DNA from 3 places in the Pseudonocardia spirodelae genome. Region 1 is predicted to be linked to each of the others. Evidence: predicted binding sites of a transcription regulator. Region 1 holds the regulator's gene; each other region holds the start of a gene.

Region 1 (6,080 bases):
CGAGCGCGCGGCCGCCCTCGGAGTCGTAGGCGTGCCCGGTCGCCATGAGCAGCGCGCCGAGGTTGGCGTAGCCGATGCCCAGCTGGCGGAACTTCCGGGTGGTGTCGGCGATCGGCTCGGTCGGGAAGTCCGCGAAGCAGATCGAGATGTCCATCGCGGTGATGATCAGCTCGACGGCCTTGGCGAAGGTCTCGGCGTCGAACCGGTCGTCGGGGTCGAGGAACTTCAGCAGGTTCAGCGACGCGAGGTTGCAGCTGGAGTTGTCCAGGTGCATGTACTCCGAGCACGGGTTGGACGCGGTGATCCGGCCGGACTCCGGGCAGGTGTGCCAGTCGTTGATCTGGCCGTCGTACTGGATGCCGGGGTCGGCGCAGTTCCAGGCCGCCTCGGCGATGCCGTGGAAGAGCCTGCGGGCGTCGACCTTCTCGATGACCTCGCCGGTCATCCGGGCACGCAGACCGAAGTCGGTGCCCCCCTCGACGGCGCGCATGAACTCGTCGGACACGCGCACGGAGTTGTTGGCGTTCTGGTACTGGACCGAGGTGATGTCCGAGCCGCCGAGGTCCATGTCGAAGCCGGCGTCGCGCAGGACGCGGACCTTGGCCTCCTCCTTGGCCTTGGTCTCGACGAACTCCTCGATGTCGGGGTGGTCGACGTCGAGGACGACCATCTTCGCCGCCCGGCGGGTCGCGCCACCGGACTTGATGGTGCCCGCGGAGGCGTCGGCACCACGCATGAACGACACCGGGCCGGACGCGGTGCCGCCGGAGGACAGCAGCTCCTTCGACGACCGGATCCGCGAGAGGTTCAGACCGGCACCGGAGCCGCCCTTGAAGATCAGGCCCTCCTCGCGGTACCAGTTCAGGATCGACTCCATGGTGTCGTCGACCGAGAGGATGAAGCAGGCGCTGACCTGCTGCGGCGAGGCGGTGCCGACGTTGAACCACACCGGCGAGTTGAAGCTGAACACCTGGTGGATGAGCATCCAGGTCAGCTCGTGGTCGAAGATCTCGGCGTCGCCGTCGGTGGCGAAGTAGCCGTGCTCGATCCCGGCCCGCTTGTAGGTGCCGACGACCCGCTCGACGAGCTGCTTGAGGCTCGACTCGCGCTGGGCCGAGCCCACCGCGCCGCGGAAGTACTTGCTGGTGACGATGTTGGTGGCGTTCACCGACCAGTCGCGGGGGAACTCGACGCCGCGCTGCTCGAAGTTGACGGTCCCGTCGCGCCAGTTCGTCATGACGACGTCGCGGCGCTCCCACTCCACCTGCTCGTAGGGGTGGACGCCCTCGGTGGTGAAGACGCGCTGGACGGTGAGCCCGGTGCGCCTGGCACCGGACTTCCCGCGTCCGCGTGCGGGCTTCGCCGCCGCGCTCTCACCGGTTCCGGTCGTCGGGCCCCCGACGGTCTCGGTCATGAACTGCCTCCGCACATATCACCGTGTCCCGCCCGCACGCTGGGGTGCGCGGACGGCTTCTCTCCGGGACGAGCACGACGGCGGCGCCGGACCGGGGTGCGCCCCTCGTGCCCGCACCGGTCCCGCTCCCGCCGAGCGCCGCTCAGCCGTCCCGGTTGTGGCCGGCCTCGTCGTCGGCTGCTTCCCCGGCAGCCGAACGCAGGTCGGCGATCTCCTTCTCGAAGTCCTCGATGGAGGAGAAGGATCGGTAGACGCTCGCGAACCTCAGGTACGCGACCTCGTCGAGCTCGCGCAGCGGCCCGAGGATCGCCAGCCCCACCTCGTGGCTGGGGATCTCCGCCGCCCCGCGGGCACGCACCGTCTCCTCGACCCGGTGGGCGAGCTGCTGCAGGTCGTCCTCGTCGACCGGCCGGCCCTGACACGCCCGCCGAACCCCGCCGACGACCTTCTGACGGCTGAAGGGTTCGGTCACCCCGCTGCGCTTGACGACGGCGAGCACGGCCTCCTCGACCGTGGTGAACCGTCGTCCGCACGAGGTGCAGGACCGGCGGCGGCGGGTGCACGTCCCGTCGTCGGCGGTCCGGGAGTCGATCACGCGGGAGTCCGGGTGTCGGCAGAACGGGCAGCGCACGAGGCCCACACCCCTCTTCCGTGACGTTCCGGAAACTCTCCGCAGCGATCCGTCCCCCCAACCAGTGGCGGAACGACATCAATGTAACCCCTACATCTAGGGGTGCGCCATCCCGGGGCGGGTACCGCCACGAGCTTCGCCCGATCGGGATCCGAGCCTGGCACACCACGCTGCGCGACCGGTCCGTCTCCGACGATCATGGGTCGCACCATCGGCCCAGGTGGCGCCCCGCGACGGCGCCGCGACCGCCGTCCGTCGCTCCGGACGGGCCGCGGCGGGCGGCCACCCGATGCGGGGACACGCCCGCTGGACGCGCCGGACGGCGTGCGCGCGTCGTGACGGTGACGACGGCACGGCGCACCGGTGGCCGCGCGGCGACACCGCGGGCCGCGGAGCCCGGCGGGCAGCCCTGGACGGAGTACCGGTCAGTGGCCGACGGTCACCGCGGGCGCACCCGCGGACGGGGCGTTCCACCCGGCGGCGGCGTCGCCCAGCAGACCCAGGCCGACGACGACGGTCGCGGTGCACAGCGCGACGGCGAGACCGGCGAGCAGGCGCTCGACCCGGCCGCGCACGCCCGCCCGGGCGCGGGCACGCCGCGGCCGGGGCGGGACGAGACAGCGCCGCTCCAGGGGCCGGACGGTCCGCGGCGGCGGGACGGCCACCGAGCGGGCCGGACGCACCGCACCGGGCGCCGACGCCGGAGCGCACGGCGCGGTCCACAGCGCCGCGGCGCGCGGGGCGCCCGAGGGGCCCTCGGTCCGCACGGGCCCTCCGGCCCCGGCGGCTCCGGCGCGGCGGGCCCGGGCCGCGGGGTGGCGGGCCACCGACGCGGCCAGCGCCCGCTCGCGCGCACCCTGCGGCGCCCACCGCCGCGCGGCCCGCTCGGCGGCCGGGACCCGCGCCGCGCGCGGCGGCGCGGGCGCACCGGACGGCGCCGCGGCCGGCGAGCCCGGCACCGGCTCCCCGAGCGGCACCGCGCGCGCGGCCGCTCCCCCGGCCACCCGCAGGCCACCGCCGCCCGTGCCGGTGCCCGTCGCCCCGGCCCCGGCCGTGACCCCGGCCAGGGCTCCGGCGCGGCCGTACCCGCGGACCCGCTCGTCGCGCTCTCGCATCGTTCCTCCTGCCGTCGGACCGCCCGTCCCCCGGGCGGCCTCCCCTCGCCCCGACCGGCCCTTCCCCGAGCCCGGTCGAACGGGCGTACGAGCGGTGTAGCAGCCGGCACCGACAAGAACCGCGTCGCCGCAGGTCGGAGCCGGTTCCACGGTCACCGCGCGCCGGCCACGGTCACCGGCGCCACGGGCGCCTGCGCGACCGCGGCGACGTCGGCGAGCACCCCGAGGGCGAGCACCGCGACCGCCGAGGCCGCCGCGACCCCGGCCGCCGCGACCGCGCGGCGCACCGGACCGGGCGCGGCACGACCGCGCAGCGGCCGCACGGGCCCCGCCGTCGCGACCGGACCCGCCACCGCCGTCGCCGCCGTCACCGCCACCGGGAGCACCACCGCGGACCGCCACCTCTCGCCTCGCCACCGCCGCACGGCCGGACGCCCCGCGGACCGCGCCCGATCGAACCCGTGTTCGATCGAACGCCCGTGCGATGTTGTACCACCGCGGGCCGACGGAATCCACGACACGCCCCGGCGAACTTCGAACGCATGTTTGGCGAACCGGCCGGGGGCGGCTAGGGTCGGCGCCGTAAGTACCCCGAGGAGGCGAATGCGATGGCAGCGGACGAGACCGGAGGCGGTGGACCCGGCGTGACCGGTACTGCCGCCGGCCGGGGATCCGCGAAGGTCCGGGAGTTCCCCGACCCCGCGGCCGACACCCGCGGCCTGACCCCGCGGCAGAAGAAGGTCCTGGCCGTGATCCGGGACTGGGTCGACCGCTACGGCTACCCGCCGAGCGTGCGCGAGATCGGGGACGCGGTGGGGCTGACCTCCACCTCCTCGGTGCACCACCAGCTGCGCACCCTGGAGCGCAAGGGCTTCCTGCGGCGCGACCCGAACCGCACCCGGGCGGTGGACGTCCGCAGCCCCGAGCAGATCGCCGGGACCGACGGCGCGGACACCGACGCCGACACCGCCGACCTGCGGTCCGAGCGCCCGGCGCCGGCCTTCGTCCCGCTGCTCGGCGACATCGCCGCGGGCGGGCCGATCCTGGCCGAGCAGGCCGTGCAGGACGTCTTCCCGCTGCCGCGCGAGATCGTCGGCGAGGGCACCCTGTTCCTGCTCAACGTCAAGGGCGACTCGATGGTCGACGCCGCGATCACCGACGGCGACTGGGTGGTCGTGCGCCAGCAGCCGGTGGCCGAGCAGGGCGAGGTCGTCGCCGCGATGATCGACGGCGAGGCCACGGTGAAGACCTTCCGCCGCAGGGACGGCCACATCTGGCTGATGCCGGCGAACGACGCCTACGACCCCATCCCGGGCGACGACGCGTCGATCCTCGGCCGGGTCGTCGCGGTCCTGCGCCGGCTCTGACCGGCGCCCCCGGCCGGGCCGGGGCGGGACTCACCGGCGGCGCCGCCGCCCGTGCAGGGCCATCGCCCCGACCCCGGCCAGCAGCACCGCGCCCAGCACGGCGGCGCCCGTGGCCGCGGGCAGCCACGGCGGGCCGGTGTCGACCGCCGGTGCCCGCCCGGGCTGGGCGACCACCGGCGCGCCGGGCCCGGTCGCGGCGGCCACCGCCCCCGGCGCCGCGACGACACCCGCCGCCGACAGGCCGCGGGCCTCGCTGCCCGAGTGCAGCGTGCCCCGCCCGTCGGGCGCGACCGCCTCGCCCTGGGCCTCCCCGGGCAGCGGCACCTGCAGGGGCGCCCCGCGCAGCGCCGTGACGACCGCGCCGGCGTCGGCCGGCCCGTCGGCGGGCAGCGGGAACACCCAGGCGTCGGTGTAGGTCCGCAGCACGACCGCGCGCCCGCCCGTCGCCCCCGGCGGGGACACGCCCCCGCCGGTGACGGTCCGCGAGCCGGCCGCCCCGAGCGGGCCGCCGCCCGTCCCGGACCAGGGCAGGACGACCTGCCCGGCCCGCACCCAGTCTCCGTCCGGTCCCGGACCGGCGGCGCGGTACACCCCGGCCGCACCGGTGGTCTTGTCGACGACCAGCGGCACGCCGTCGTCGCCGACGAGGACGGCCTCGGCGTCGCGCGGGCCGTCGGGATAGCGCAGGTCGTGCACCCGGACCGGACCGGCGGGAGGGAGCACCACGAGCCGCACCGAGGGGCGCCGCGCGCCGTTGTCGCCGATGTCGGCGACCCACAGCGACCCGTCGGCACCCAGCCCGAGGTCCTCGACGTCGGTGACGGCGACCCCGGTGTCCCGGACGGCGCTCACGGCACAGGTCGCCGGGTCGAGCGTGTACACCCGGGCGGTGCCGCCGCCGTCGGTGATCGCCTCGTAGCGCGCCGCCCCCGCCCCGGGCTGCCCCGGCGCGACCAGCCCGGACAGCTCCGACAGCCGCGGGTCGTCGACCGTGCAGACCGGCTCCGGGGCCGGTACCGGCGACGACGCGACACCCGCACCGGGCAGGCACAGCAGCGCCGCGAGCACCGCGCCGCCACGGCGGGAGCGCCGCAGGCGCGTCCGTGTCAGTGCCCGGCCGCCGTCGCCGGCAGCCCGCTCCCGTCCGTGTCGGGAACCGCGGAGCCGGCGACCGCGAACGGCAGGACCGCGGTGCCCAGCTCCGGCCCGACGCGGGCGCGGATCCTGGTGCCCTCGCCGGTGTGGGACTCGCTGAGGATCTCGCCCTCCTCGTGCAGCCGTGCCACCAGCCCACCCTCGGTGTAGGGCAGCAGCAGGTCGACCTCGAACTCCGGGCGCGGCAGCCGCTCGGCGATCCGCTCGCGCAGCTGCGCGATCCCGGCGCCGCTGTGCGCGGAGACGAACACCGCGTCGGGCTGGGCGTGCCGCAGCCGGGCCAGCGCGAGGTCCCCGGCGGTGTCGGTCTTGTTGATGACGAGGAGCTCGGGCGGCATCGTGTCGCCGGACTCCTCGCCGATCTCGACGAGTACCTGGCGGACCGCGGCGATCTGGTC
Region 2 (6,080 bases), on a different contig from region 1:
GCCCGCGACCCTACCCGTCGGAGAGCGCCCGGTCCGCGCCCCGACGACGCGACCGCGACCGCGCCAGCAGCAGCACGAGCGCGGCCGCGACGACGACCCCGACGACGTTCACGCCCAGCTGCAGCACCGACTGCCCGGCCTCCGACCAGCGTCCCTCGATCGCCGCGACCGAGGCGAACGCGGCCGCGGGCACGGTGGTGACCGAGATGAACACGCCCACCAGCACCGAGGACTTCGCCGAGGTGAGCGACAGCATCCCGGCGGCACCGGCGAGCAGCGCGACGAGCAGCGAGAACGGCCCCACCTCGTAGATGAAGTCGACCTGGTCCAGCGCGTCGAGCGCGTCGGCGGTGAGCCAGCCCGCCGCGTCGAACAGCAGGGTGGCGAGGGCGGTGACCAGCATCGCGAGCGGGAACCCGGCCGCGAGCGCGACCGCCCCGCGGGTGACGAGGTCACGGCGGCGCAGGACGAGCCCGACCGCGACGGCCGCCATCGGCCCGAACTCCGGCCCGAGCACCATCGCCCCGACCACGGTCACCGGGGAGTCGGTGACGGCGCCGATCGCGGCGAGCAGGCAGGCGATCGTGAGGAAGGTGAGGAAGCTCAGCGACAGCCGCGACTCCTCGCCGGTCCGGTTGATGAGCTCGTCCCAGACGACGGCGTCGGCGCCGTCGCCGGGGGCGGCCTCCTCGGCGGCGTCGGCCCGGTCGGACAGCACGGTGTCGAGCTGTTCGAGGGTGATGCCGCCGTCGTGGTCGATGCCGAGGTCGGCGAGCCGGCCGAGCAGGTCGTCGGCGCACTCGCGGGCCACGTCGGCCTCCACGAGGTCGCCGGCCGGGTGCACCGCGACGCCGGGGTGGACCACCAGGTGGGCCACCCCGGGCTCGTCGCGCAGCACCCCGGTGACGTCGGCGGTCCGCCCCTGCGGGCAGACCACGCGCAGGTGCAGCACCGCTACGCGGCCGGGCCGGGCTTCTCCGGCGCACCGCCGCCGGTGGTGGCCGGCTTCCCGGGCGCGGCGCCGCCGGGCGCGGCGGCGGCCGGCTTCGCGTCGACGCCGGCCTCCTTGCGCTGGGCGGCGGTGATCGGCGCGGGCGCGCTGGTCAGCGGGTCGAACCCGCCGCCGGTCTTCGGGAAGGCGATGACCTCGCGGATCGAGTCGACGCCGGCGAGCAGCGCGGTGATCCGGTCCCAGCCGAAGGCGATGCCGCCGTGCGGCGGCGGGCCGTAGGCGAAGGCGTCGAGCAGGAAGCCGAACTTCTCCTGCGCCTCGTCCTCGGTCAGGCCCATGACCTCGAAGACGCGCTTCTGCACCTCGGCGGAGTGGATACGGATCGAGCCGCCGCCGATCTCGTTGCCGTTGCAGACGATGTCGTAGGCGTAGGCCAGTGCGTTGCCCGGGTCCTTCTCGAAGGTGTCGATCCACTCCGGGGTGGGCGAGGTGAACGCGTGGTGCAGCGCGGTCCACGCGCCCGCGCCGACGGCGACGTCGTCGGTGTCGGCGGCCGACTCGAACAGCGGCGCGTCGACGATCCAGACGAACGACCAGGCGGACTCGTCGATCGCGCCGGTGCGCCGCGCGATCTCGCCGCGGGCGGCGCCGAGCAGGGCGCGGGCCTCCGACGGTGTGCCGGCGGCGAAGAAGATGCAGTCGCCGGGGTTCGCGCCGACGGCCTCGGCCAGCCCGGCGCGCTCGGTCTCGGACAGGTTCTTGACGACCGGTCCGCGCTCGTCGACCCGGCCGTCCTCGCCGATGAGCACGTAGGCCAGCCCGCGGGCGCCGCGCTGCTTGGCCCACTCCTGCCAGCCGTCGAGCACCTTGCGGGGCTGGGAGGCCCCACCGGGCATGACGACGGCGCCGACGTAGGGGTTCTGGAAGACGCGGAAGCCGGTGCCGGCGAAGTAGGACGTGAGCTCGGTCAGCTCGATGTCGAAGCGCAGGTCGGGCTTGTCCGAGCCGTAGCGGGCCATCGCCTCGGCGTAGGGCATCCGCCGGATCGGGGTCTCGATCTCGTGGCCGACCAGGCGCCAGAGCGCGACGAGCACCTTCTCCGCGAGCGCGATGACGTCGTCCTGCTCGACGAAGCTCATCTCGATGTCGAGCTGGGTGAACTCCGGCTGACGGTCGGCGCGGAAGTCCTCGTCGCGGTAGCAGCGCGCGATCTGGTAGTACCGCTCGAGCCCGCCGACCATGAGCAGCTGCTTGAACAGCTGCGGGCTCTGCGGCAGCGCGTACCAGGAGCCGGGGCGCAGCCGGGCGGGCACGAGGAAGTCGCGCGCGCCCTCGGGCGTCGAGCGGGTCAGGGTCGGCGTCTCGACCTCGATGAAGTCCTCGCCGGCCAGGACGTCGCGGGCGGCCTTGCTGACGTCGCTGCGCAGCCTCATCGCCGCGGCGGGGCCGGGGCGGCGCAGGTCGAGGTAGCGGTGGGTCAGGCGGATCTCCTCGCCGACCCCGGTGTGCTCGTCGACCGGGAAGGGCAGCGGCGCGGACTCCGACAGCACGGTCAGCCCGGTGACGGTGACCTCGATGGCGCCGGTCGGCAGGTCCGGGTTCTCGTTGCCCTCGGGACGCCGGACGACCTCGCCGACGACCTGCACGCAGAACTCCGACCGCAGCCGGTGCGCCCGCTCGGCCATCTCGCCCTCGCGGAACACGACCTGCGCCGATCCGGAGCGGTCACGCAGGTCGATGAAGATCACGCCGCCGTGATCGCGGCGGCGAGCCACCCATCCGGCGAGGGTCACGGTCTGGCCGGCGTGCTCGGCACGGAGGGTGCCGACGGGGTGGGTTCGCATCACGGCGGACAAGGCTATCCGCAGCCCCCCGGGCACCCGCGAGCAGGTTTCCGGCGGGTACTCACAGCAGGCTCAGCTGCCCGCCGGCCGGGCCGGGGGCGGCGGGCGGCGGCGCCTGCTGCCGGGTCCGTCCCGGGTCGCGCGGGTTCGGTTCCGGGCGGTCCAGCCCGTGCCGGGCCAGCAGCGGTGCGACGCGGCGGGCCAGCGCCTCCCGGTACCCGCGGCCGGCGTACGCCCCGCCGCGGTAGAGCCGGGCGTAGCGCTCCACCAGGTCCGGGTACTCGCGGCCGAGCCAGGCCAGGAACCACTCCCGGGTGCCGGGCCGCAGGTGCAGGGCCAGCACCGTGGCGCGCGCGGCCCCGGCGGCGGCCACCTCGGCCAGCAGCGCGTCGAGCGCCTCCTCGGAGTCGGTGAGCCAGGGCAGCACCGGGGCGAGCATCACCCCGCAGGGCAGCCCGGCGTCGGTGATCCGCCGGACGAGGTCGAGCCGGGCCCGCGGGCTCGGCGTCCCGGGTTCCAGCCGGGCCTGCAGCTCCCGGTCGAGCAGCGCGACCGACACCCCCGTCCCGACCCGGACGTCGCGGTGCGCGGCGGCGAGGTCGGGCAGGTCACGGGTCAGGACGGTGCCCTTGGTGAGCACCGAGAACGGCGTGCCCGAGCGGGCCAGCGCGCCGATCACGCCCGGCATCAGCCGGTAGCGGCCCTCCGCGCGCTGGTAGGGGTCGGTGTTGGTGCCCATCGCGACGTGCTCGCGCCGCCACGACGGCCGGGCCAGCTCGCGCTCCAGGACCCGCGCGACGTTCACCTTCACCACGATCTGCGAGTCGAAGTCCGCGCCCGCGTCGAGGTCCAGGTAGGTGTGGGTGTTGCGGGCGAAGCAGTTGTGGCTGACCACCCCGGCGGCGACGAAGTCCCCGGTGCCGGTGGTGATGTCGAACATCGGCCGGATCGTGCCGGTGTCGCGCACCGACAGCACGCGCGGCGCCCCGGCGGGCGGTTCCTCGACGCGGGCGCCCCCGACGTCGCGCACCCGGGCCACCGCCGGGTCGGTGACGGCGACCAGGCGCAGCTGCTCGGCGGCCCCGCCCAGCACCCGCAGCGCCCGCACACCGGGCCGCGCCGACGGCTCGGAGGCGACCCGGAACCCGAGCCGGCGCAGGGCGGCGACGCAGGCGCGGGCGAGCTCCTCGCAGCCGGGGACGATCCGCAGCACGCCCGCGCCGACCTCGCCGCACGCGTCGACGATCCCGCCGACGAAGCCCGCCGACCAGCCCGGGCCGGGCCGCTCGGGCCACGCCGCGGGCGACGCGGCCGCACCGGGGACACCGGCCGGCCCGGGGACACCGGCCGCCCCCGGGACACCGGTGACCGCGGGCCGGGCACCGGCGCCGACCGGCCGGGCCACGGTCAGCAGGTGGTGGGCACGGGCGAGCGCCTCCATCTCGACCCAGCCGGTCGGGAACGGCTCGGCCCGCACGCGGCCGCGCACCGCGTCGGCCCGGACGAGCCCGCAGAGCCACCCCTCGGCCCAGCCGGCGGGCCGTGGGCCGTGCCCGGGCATCGCGGCCGCCCCGGGTCCGACCAGGGCGGCGCCGGGCCGCAGGTGCGGGCGTGCGGCCGAGGCACGGCAGCGGCCCGGCCGGACGTGGGCCCAGCCGTCGGTGGTGAGGAAGCGGTGCTCGGCGGAGGTGACCAGCACCGTGCCGTCGTCGAGGGACACCTCCTGGGCGCGGCGCCGGGTCGACCAGTGCGCGAGCACCGGGGTGCGGACGAAGCGCCGCCGGCCCCGCCCGTCGGTGACGGTGCCGACGACCTCGTCACCGGGGCGCAGCGCGGCGATCGGGCGGGAGCGCCCGTCGGCGGTGAGGACCGGGGTCTCGCCCGCGAGGCAGTACGTGCAGGCGTGGGAGCAGCCGCGGTACGGGTTGAGCGTCCACCCGAAGGGCACCGGCGACGACGACGGCACCCGATTCAGCGCCGACCGCGCCTCGACCTCGTGGAAGACCGCGCCCGCGAACTCGGGCGTGCGCACCGAGCGCAGCAGCCCCTGCATGCCGGGCAGCGCCGCGGCGCCGCCGATCCCGTCCGCACCTACCTGCTGTCCGCTCCACCGCACCCCGTCATTCGAACATGGGTTCGATGCCCGGGCAACCGGTCGTCGCCGGGCGGTCGCGTCCCGGCGAACGGCGAGCCGGACAGGCAAGATCGTTTGCGAGGATGCGGGGGTGCCGTACCCGCCCGACCCGCGCGATCCCGCCGCCCCGACCGGCGGGCGCCGCGCCGTCCCCCGCACCGGCGGGCGACGGCGCGCCGAGGACCGGCCGGGGGCGCAGGACCGGCCGGACGACCGCGCGGAGCCCCCTGCGGCCGGAGGGCCCCGGGGCGGGCCGGCCGCCGGTCGGGCCGACGACGCCCGCACCGGCGGGCACCGGACGCCCGGGCCCCCGCACCTGCGCGGACCGCACGGCACCCCACCGGCCGGCCCGCCGCCCCCCGCGCCGCCCACGGCACGGGCAGGCGCACCGACCACGGCGCCGGCCACCGGACCGGCCACCGGACCGGCCGGCCCGCCGACGGGCCGGTCCCCCGCCGCCCACCGCGCCGGCCGGGGCGGCGCCCCCGAGGGCCGGCCCGCAGCCGTCGGTCGTCCGGCCCCGGTGCCGCGGACCGGGGAGCGGACCGGGGAGCGGACCGGGGAGGGGACCGCTGCCCGCCGGCGGGCCGAGCGCCGGGAGCAGGCCCGGGACCGGCCCGACCCCACCGACCGGCGCGACGACGCCGTCCACCCGGGCCACCCCGGCGGCTGGGGCGACTGCCCGGGCGAGACCGACCTGGGCACCCCCACCGGCCCCCCGCAGGACGCGCCGGACGCCACCACGGGACCGCGCCGCACCCGGCGGGGCCGTGCGCGGCCGCCGTCCCCCGGCGGCGACGGTGGCGGTGGGCACGGCCACGGGCACGGGCACGGGCACGGCGCCGCCACCCCGGCCGGGCGCCGCGTCCGGAACCTGCTCGTCGCCCTGCTGGTCCCGTGCGCGCTCGCGACGCTGGCCGGGGTGGTGCTGCTGTGGCCCGGCCCCACCCCGACCCCGGACGTCCCGCCGACCCGCCAGGTGCACGGCACCGTCACCGCGACGCAGGTCGCCGACTGCTCCCCCGGCTCCGGGGACCGCCGGTGCACCGGGGTGACCGTCGCGCTGTCCGACGGCCCGCGCGCCGGCCGCGACCTGGTCCAGCTCGTGCCGGACGAGCCGTCGACGCCCCGGTTCGCGGTGGGCGACCCG
Region 3 (6,080 bases), on a different contig from region 1:
GGTGCGGGTGCCGTCGACTCGGTCCCCGTCGGCGCAGGTGCCGTCGGCGCAGGTGTCGTCGGGGCGGACCCCGGGGGTGTGGTTGCCGAGGGCGCGGTCGCCGAGGGCGCAGGTCCGCAGTCCGCGGCCGTCGTCTCCGCGGGCCGCTGCCCGGACTCGCCGGGCCGCTGGTCGGACCCGCCCCGCGGTGCCGGGACCTCACCCGGCGCGGAGGCGGTCCGCCCCGACGCCGCCGTGCCGACGCTCCCGACGTCGCTGCTGCCGATGCCGCTGTCGCCGCCGTCGCCACGGGGTCCGCCGCTGCGGTCGACGGGGCCACCGGGGGTGGGCCGGGCGGCGTCGCGGGGCGCGTCGTCCGGGGCGGTCCGGCCGGGCGGCAGGCCGTCCAGCAGGCTCGCGTGATGGCCGTTGCGCCGGTCCTGCGGGCGCGCGGGGGTGCGGTCGTCGGCGTGGGGAGCGCTCATCGGTCCGGCACGCTAAGCGGGCCCGCGCCGTGCGCACAGCGGCCGTTCGGAGCAGTAACGGCGGCCGGTCGCCCCGTCACGGTGACCGTCCGTGCGGGCCGCACCGTTCGGCGTCGACGCCTCCGATGGTCGCGGATCCCCTACCGGTCGCCGCACGAGAGCGTTGCAATGTGCAATGGTGAGCGATCGCAACGAGGAGGTGCGCATGACCGGGACCAGGCCCCCGGCCGCCGGGACGGGACCCGCGGCGGTCCTCGAGGCGCTGCCGCTGTCGGGGTGGCACCGCCGGCTCGTCGTCCTGGTGGGGATCGGGTCGTTCTTCGACCTCTACGAGGTGTTCCTCGGCGGCGTGCTCGCACCGATCCTCGCCCGCGAGTGGACGCTCGGCCCGATCGGCAAGGCGGCCGTCGTGTCGTCGGGGTTCGCGGGCATGTTCGTCGGCGCGGTGCTGCTGTCGATCGCGGCCGACCGGTTCGGCCGGCGGACCGTGTTCCTGCTGAACCTGCTGACCTACTCGCTGTTCTCGCTGGCCGCGGCCTTCTCGCCGAACCTCGAGACGTTCCTCGTGCTCCGCTTCCTGGCGGGCCTCGGGCTCGGCGCCGAGCTCGTCCTCGTCGACACCTACCTGGCCGAGTTCCTGCCGCGGCGCGTGCGCGGCCGCTGGACGGCGTGGGCCTACACCGTCGGCTTCCTCGGCGTCCCGGTCGCGGCGCTGCTCGGCGGGCGCCTGGTCGCCGCTCAGTCCCTCGCCGGCGTCGACGGCTGGCGGTGGCTGCTCGTCGCGGGCGGGCTCGGCGCGCTGTTCGTGCTGGTCCTGCGCCGGGTGCTGCCGGAGTCCCCGCGCTGGCTGCTGACCCACGGACGGCACGACGAGGCCGCCACCGTCGCCCGCGACGTCGCGCGCCGGGCCGGCGCCCCCGTTGACGGCGAGATCACCGTCGCCACCGGCGGCGAGCCGCGCGCCGGCTCGACGCTCGACGTGCTGCGCACCGCGTTCAGCGGCGTCTACCGCACCCGCACCGTCATGCTGCTGATCTTCCAGGTGCTGCAGACCGTCGCCTACTACGGCTTCGGCACCCTCGCCCCGCTGGTGCTGGTCGCCAAGGGCTTCGACATCACCGAGTCGCTGGGCTACGCCGCGCTCACCTTCGCGGGCTACCCGCTCGGGTCGCTGGCCTCGGTGCCGCTGGTCGAGCGGTTCGAACGGAAGTGGCTGATCATCGCGTCCGCGCTGGCGATCGGGGTGCTCGGGATCGTGTTCGCCGCCGGCACGACGCCGCTGGTCATCGTCACCTCCGGGTTCCTGCTCACCGCGGCCAGCAACGTGTTCTCCAACGGCTTCCACATCTACCAGGCGGAGATCTTCCCGACGGCGATCCGCTCGACCGCGGGCGGCATCGCCTACTCGCTGTCCCGGGCGACCTCGGCGCTGCTGCCGTTCGTCGCGGTGCCGCTGCTGGCGACGGCGGGCCCGGTCGCGGTGTTCGGCGGGGCCGCGGTGCTGATCGTGGTGCTGTGCCTCGACGTCGGCCTGCTCGGCCCGCGCTCCACCGGCCGCGCGCTCGAGGAGCTGGGCTGAGGGGCATCCTGGCGCGGTGAGCCAGGCCCTCTACGAGATCACCGTGAACGCGCTGCTCGACCGCGACCGCCCGCTCACCGGCGACGAGTGGGACGCCGCCGTCGCCCGGGTGGGCGGGCACCGCGCGGCGCAGCTGCTCGCCGAGCTCGCCGACGCGGCGCTGCTGCCCGCACCGGTGCTGGCCCGCGCGGTGCGGGAGGCGTGGGCGGGTGCGGACCGGCCGCTGGAGCGGTTGCCCGCCGCGCGGTGGGCGGAGCTGTGCGACGACGCCGGCCTGCCGGTGCCCCCGGAGGCCGCGGGCGCCCCGTGGCGTGACCCCCGGAATCCATGATCGTTCACCCCATGTGTTCCGACGTATCGGAATTGTCCTCGCCTCGGTGTTGTGCGGCGCAGCCCTCTTCGGAGCCGGGACTGCGATCGCTTCGCCTGATCACGAGAACCAGAGCGAAATTCGGCTGACGAAGCTGGAAGACCTGCGAGGCCTGCCGTGCGGTGGGGACACGCAGTTCGGTGAAGGACAGCTCGACTTCAGAATCTTCGGCCCACCGCAGCAGTCGACCATCCAGTGGCACTGTGTGACGCCCGAGACGTTCCCCATCCTCGACCAGGACGACATTCCGTACGACCTCTACCCGTCAGAGTCCGATGTCCCGGAGATCCTGCCCGGAGGCTGACCAGGACCTGACGGCTCGATGGCTCGTCGGTCCGTCGGGTGCTCGTGCTCCGTCCAGTCACCGGGTCGCTGATCGTGGATTCGTGAAGGATCGGTGCCGTCAACGCACCGATCCTTCACGTGATGCCGATCATCTTTCGTCCAGGTGCTCACGCTGCTGCACGTCCACCCCGGGCATCTAGTGCGCGTGTCCTACCGCCGCTTCGGGGGGCCTCCGGACTACTACGTCTACGCGCGGCCCGTCGAGCGTGTCCGCGACCCTCTGCTCGGCGGGCATGGCGTCGGCGGGTAGAGCCGCCACTCCGGGGTTCCACGACCAGGCCTACCTGCAGCGGCGCTTCGTCCGGCTGGTCGGCGTCATGCCGGGTCGCTATGCCCGCAGCGGCCGGCCGCGGGCTGAGGCCGGACGGCCTACCAGCCGCGCGACTTCCACTCCGACAGGTGCGGGCGCTCCGCGCCGAGGGTCGAGTCGTCGCCGTGGCCCGGGTAGAACCAGGTGTCGTCGCCGAGCCGGTCGAAGACGCGCTCCTCGAGGTCGGTGATCAGCTGCTCGTTGTCCTCGGCCGACCAGGTCTTGCCCGGCCCGCCGGGGAACAGGCTGTCGCCGGTGAACAGGTGCGGGCGGTCCTCGCCGCGGTAGAGCAGCGCGACCGACCCTGGCGTGTGGCCGCGCAGGTGCACGACCTCGAGCTCGATCTCGCCGAAGGCGATCGTGTCGCCGTCCTCGACGAACTCGTCCATCGGTGCCGGCAGCTCCGGGGCGTCGAGCGGGTGTGCGATCAGCCGGGGCTCGAACATGCCCGCGATCGCCCCGAGCGCCTGCCAGTGGTCGGCGTGGCGGTGGGTGGTGACCAGGTGGCGCAGGTCCGGGCGCTCGTCGGTGGCGCCGATGAGGTCGGCCAGGCGGGTCGGCTCGGCCGCCGCGTCGACGAGCAGTGCCTCGTTGCTCGCCTTGCACACGAGCAGGTAGGCGTTGTTGTCCATCTCGCCGACCGAGACCTTGCTGATGCTCAGCCTGTCGAGGTCGCGGCGGATGGCGGCGCCGCCCGGGTCGGTGTGACCGGTGTAGTTCAGCAGGACGTCCACGGGCGGGAGAGTAGCGGCCGGGATCGACACCCGCGGTGGGGAGAACCCGCCGGTCGCACGGGCGGGCCCGCTGACGGATCGAACGGGCGTGCGAGTAGCGTGCGCGGTGGACCGACCGGCGCGTCCCGCGGTGCATCCACCGCGCCGGACCACCGCAGACCCCCGCTCGACGGGTTCCTGTCGGTGGGCCGACCTAGCATCGGGGCGACGAACCTCACCGGCCACCGGCGGCCGGTCCCGGAATGTCCGTCGACCCCGCCGGTGTCACAACCGGGGACGACCCGGACGGCACCGCCACCCCAGGAGGCGCGAGACGTGAGCGACCACAGCACCGACCGCCGCGACGCCGGCACCGCCCTGTCCCCGGGCGCGTCGCCGGTCCCGGACGGTCCCAGGCTGGTCGTCCGCGGCGCGCGCGAGCACAACCTGCAGGGCATCGACATCGACCTGCCCCGCGACAGCATGATCGTGTTCACCGGCCTGTCGGGGTCCGGCAAGTCCAGCCTCGCCTTCGACACGATCTTCGCCGAGGGCCAGCGCCGCTACGTCGAGTCGCTCTCGGCCTACGCCCGTCAGTTCCTGGGGCAGATGGACAAGCCCGACGTCGACTTCATCGAGGGCCTGTCCCCGGCGGTGTCGATCGACCAGAAGTCGACCAACCGCAACCCGCGCTCGACGGTCGGCACCATCACCGAGATCCACGACTACCTGCGCCTGCTCTACGCCCGCGCCGGCATCCCGCACTGCCCGGTCTGCGGCGAGCGGATCGCGAAGCAGACCCCGCAGCAGATCGTCGACCAGGTCCTGGAGATGGAGCAGGGCAGCCGGTTCCAGGTCCTCGCCCCGGTGGTGCGCACCCGCAAGGGCGAGTTCGTCGACCTGTTCTCCGCGCTGCAGGCACAGGGCTACTCGCGCGTGCTGGTCGACGGCACCGTGCACCCGCTGTCGGACCCGCCGAAGCTCAAGAAGCAGGAGAAGCACGACATCGCCGTCGTCGTCGACCGGCTCTCGGTGAAGGCGACGGCCAAGCAGCGCCTCACCGACTCGGTCGAGACCGCGCTGCGCCTGGCCGACGGCCTGGTCGTGCTCGACTTCGTCGACCTGCCCGACGACGACCCGGGCCGCGAGCGCCGGTTCTCCGAGAAGATGGCCTGCCCGAACGGGCACACCCTGGCCGTCGACGACCTCGAGCCGCGCACGTTCTCCTTCAACTCGCCCTACGGCGCCTGCCCGGCCTGCTCGGGCATCGGCATCAAGAAGGAGGTCGACCCGGAGCTCGTCGTCCCCGACCCCGACCTGTCGCTGGGCGACGGCGCGATCGCGCCCTGGTCGACCGGGCACAACGCCGAGTACTTCGGGCGCCTGCTGTCCGGGCTGTCGACGGCGATCGGCTTCCGGATGGACACGCCGTGGCGCAGCCTGCCCGCCGCCGCCCGCAAGGCGGTGCTGCACGGCAGCGACGACCAGGTCCACGTGCGCTACCGCAACCGCTACGGCCGCGAGCGCTCGTACTACGCCAACTTCGAGGGCGTCATGCCGTTCCTCGAGCGGCGCCTGGACCAGACCGAGTCCGAGTCGCAGCGCGAGCGCTACGAGGGCTACATGCGCGACATCCCCTGCCCCGCGTGCGACGGCGCCCGCCTGCGCCCCGAGGTGCTGTCGGTGACCCTGCCGCACCGCGACCTGGGGGAGCGGTCGATCGCGCAGGTGTCGAACATGTCGGTGGCCGAGTGCTCGCAGTTCCTGAACGGGATGGTGCTCGACGACCGGCAGGCCATGATCGCCGGTGCGGTGCTCAAGGAGGTGCAGGCGCGGCTGGGCTTCCTGCTCGACGTCGGCCTGGACTACCTGTCGCTCGACCGGGCCGCCGGCACCCTGTCCGGCGGCGAGGCGCAGCGCATCCGGCTCGCCACGCAGATCGGCTCGGGCCTGGTCGGGGTGCTCTACGTGCTCGACGAGCCGTCGATCGGCCTGCACCAGCGCGACAACCGCCGGCTCATCGACACGCTCACCCGGCTCAAGGCGCTGGGCAACACGCTGATCGTCGTCGAGCACGACGAGGACACCATCCGCGCCTCGGACTGGGCGGTCGACATCGGTCCCGGCGCCGGTGAGCACGGTGGCCGGGTCGTGCACTCCGGCACGATCGCCGACCTGGAGTCCCACGACACGTCGCTGACCGGGGCGTACCTCTCGGGCCGCAAGTCGATCCCGCTGCCCGAGCGGCGCGCGCTCGACCACGACCGGAAGCTGACGATCGTCGGGGCGCGTGAGCACA

What was found. Region 1 encodes LexA, which represses DNA repair genes until DNA is damaged. Its sites were predicted from a motif close to CGAACACGTGTTCG; they were not measured.
Region 2: a site for LexA is predicted at 4,922-4,935, ahead of WJX68_RS02035 (intein-containing Rv2578c family radical SAM protein). Genes of this name have one in related genera too.
Region 3: a site for LexA is predicted at 3,882-3,895, ahead of uvrA (excinuclease ABC subunit UvrA). Genes of this name have one in related genera too.

Annotation. Positions count from the first base shown of each region.
Region 1 covers NZ_JBBJUP010000015.1:94,452-100,531, forward strand. Annotated here, with positions in the region: gene WJX68_RS18430 (vitamin B12-dependent ribonucleotide reductase) at 1-1,414, opposite strand, end outside; gene nrdR (transcriptional regulator NrdR) at 1,557-2,045, opposite strand; gene WJX68_RS18440 (hypothetical protein) at 2,471-3,160, opposite strand; gene WJX68_RS18445 (hypothetical protein) at 3,313-3,549, opposite strand; gene lexA (transcriptional repressor LexA) at 3,769-4,527, shown strand; gene WJX68_RS18455 (hypothetical protein) at 4,558-5,595, opposite strand; gene hflX (GTPase HflX) at 5,634-6,080, opposite strand, start outside.
Region 2 covers NZ_JBBJUP010000001.1:449,420-455,499, reverse strand. Annotated here, with positions in the region: gene WJX68_RS02045 (DUF389 domain-containing protein) at 11-952, opposite strand; gene aspS (aspartate--tRNA ligase) at 955-2,799, opposite strand; gene WJX68_RS02035 (intein-containing Rv2578c family radical SAM protein) at 2,858-4,912, opposite strand; gene WJX68_RS02030 (YibE/F family protein) at 5,454-6,080, shown strand, end outside.
Region 3 covers NZ_JBBJUP010000002.1:343,859-349,938, forward strand. Annotated here, with positions in the region: gene WJX68_RS03935 (hypothetical protein) at 1-464, opposite strand, end outside; gene WJX68_RS03940 (MFS transporter) at 670-2,043, shown strand; gene WJX68_RS03945 (hypothetical protein) at 2,060-2,374, shown strand; gene WJX68_RS03950 (hypothetical protein) at 2,388-2,717, shown strand; gene WJX68_RS03955 (MBL fold metallo-hydrolase) at 3,128-3,802, opposite strand; gene uvrA (excinuclease ABC subunit UvrA) at 4,160-6,080, shown strand, end outside.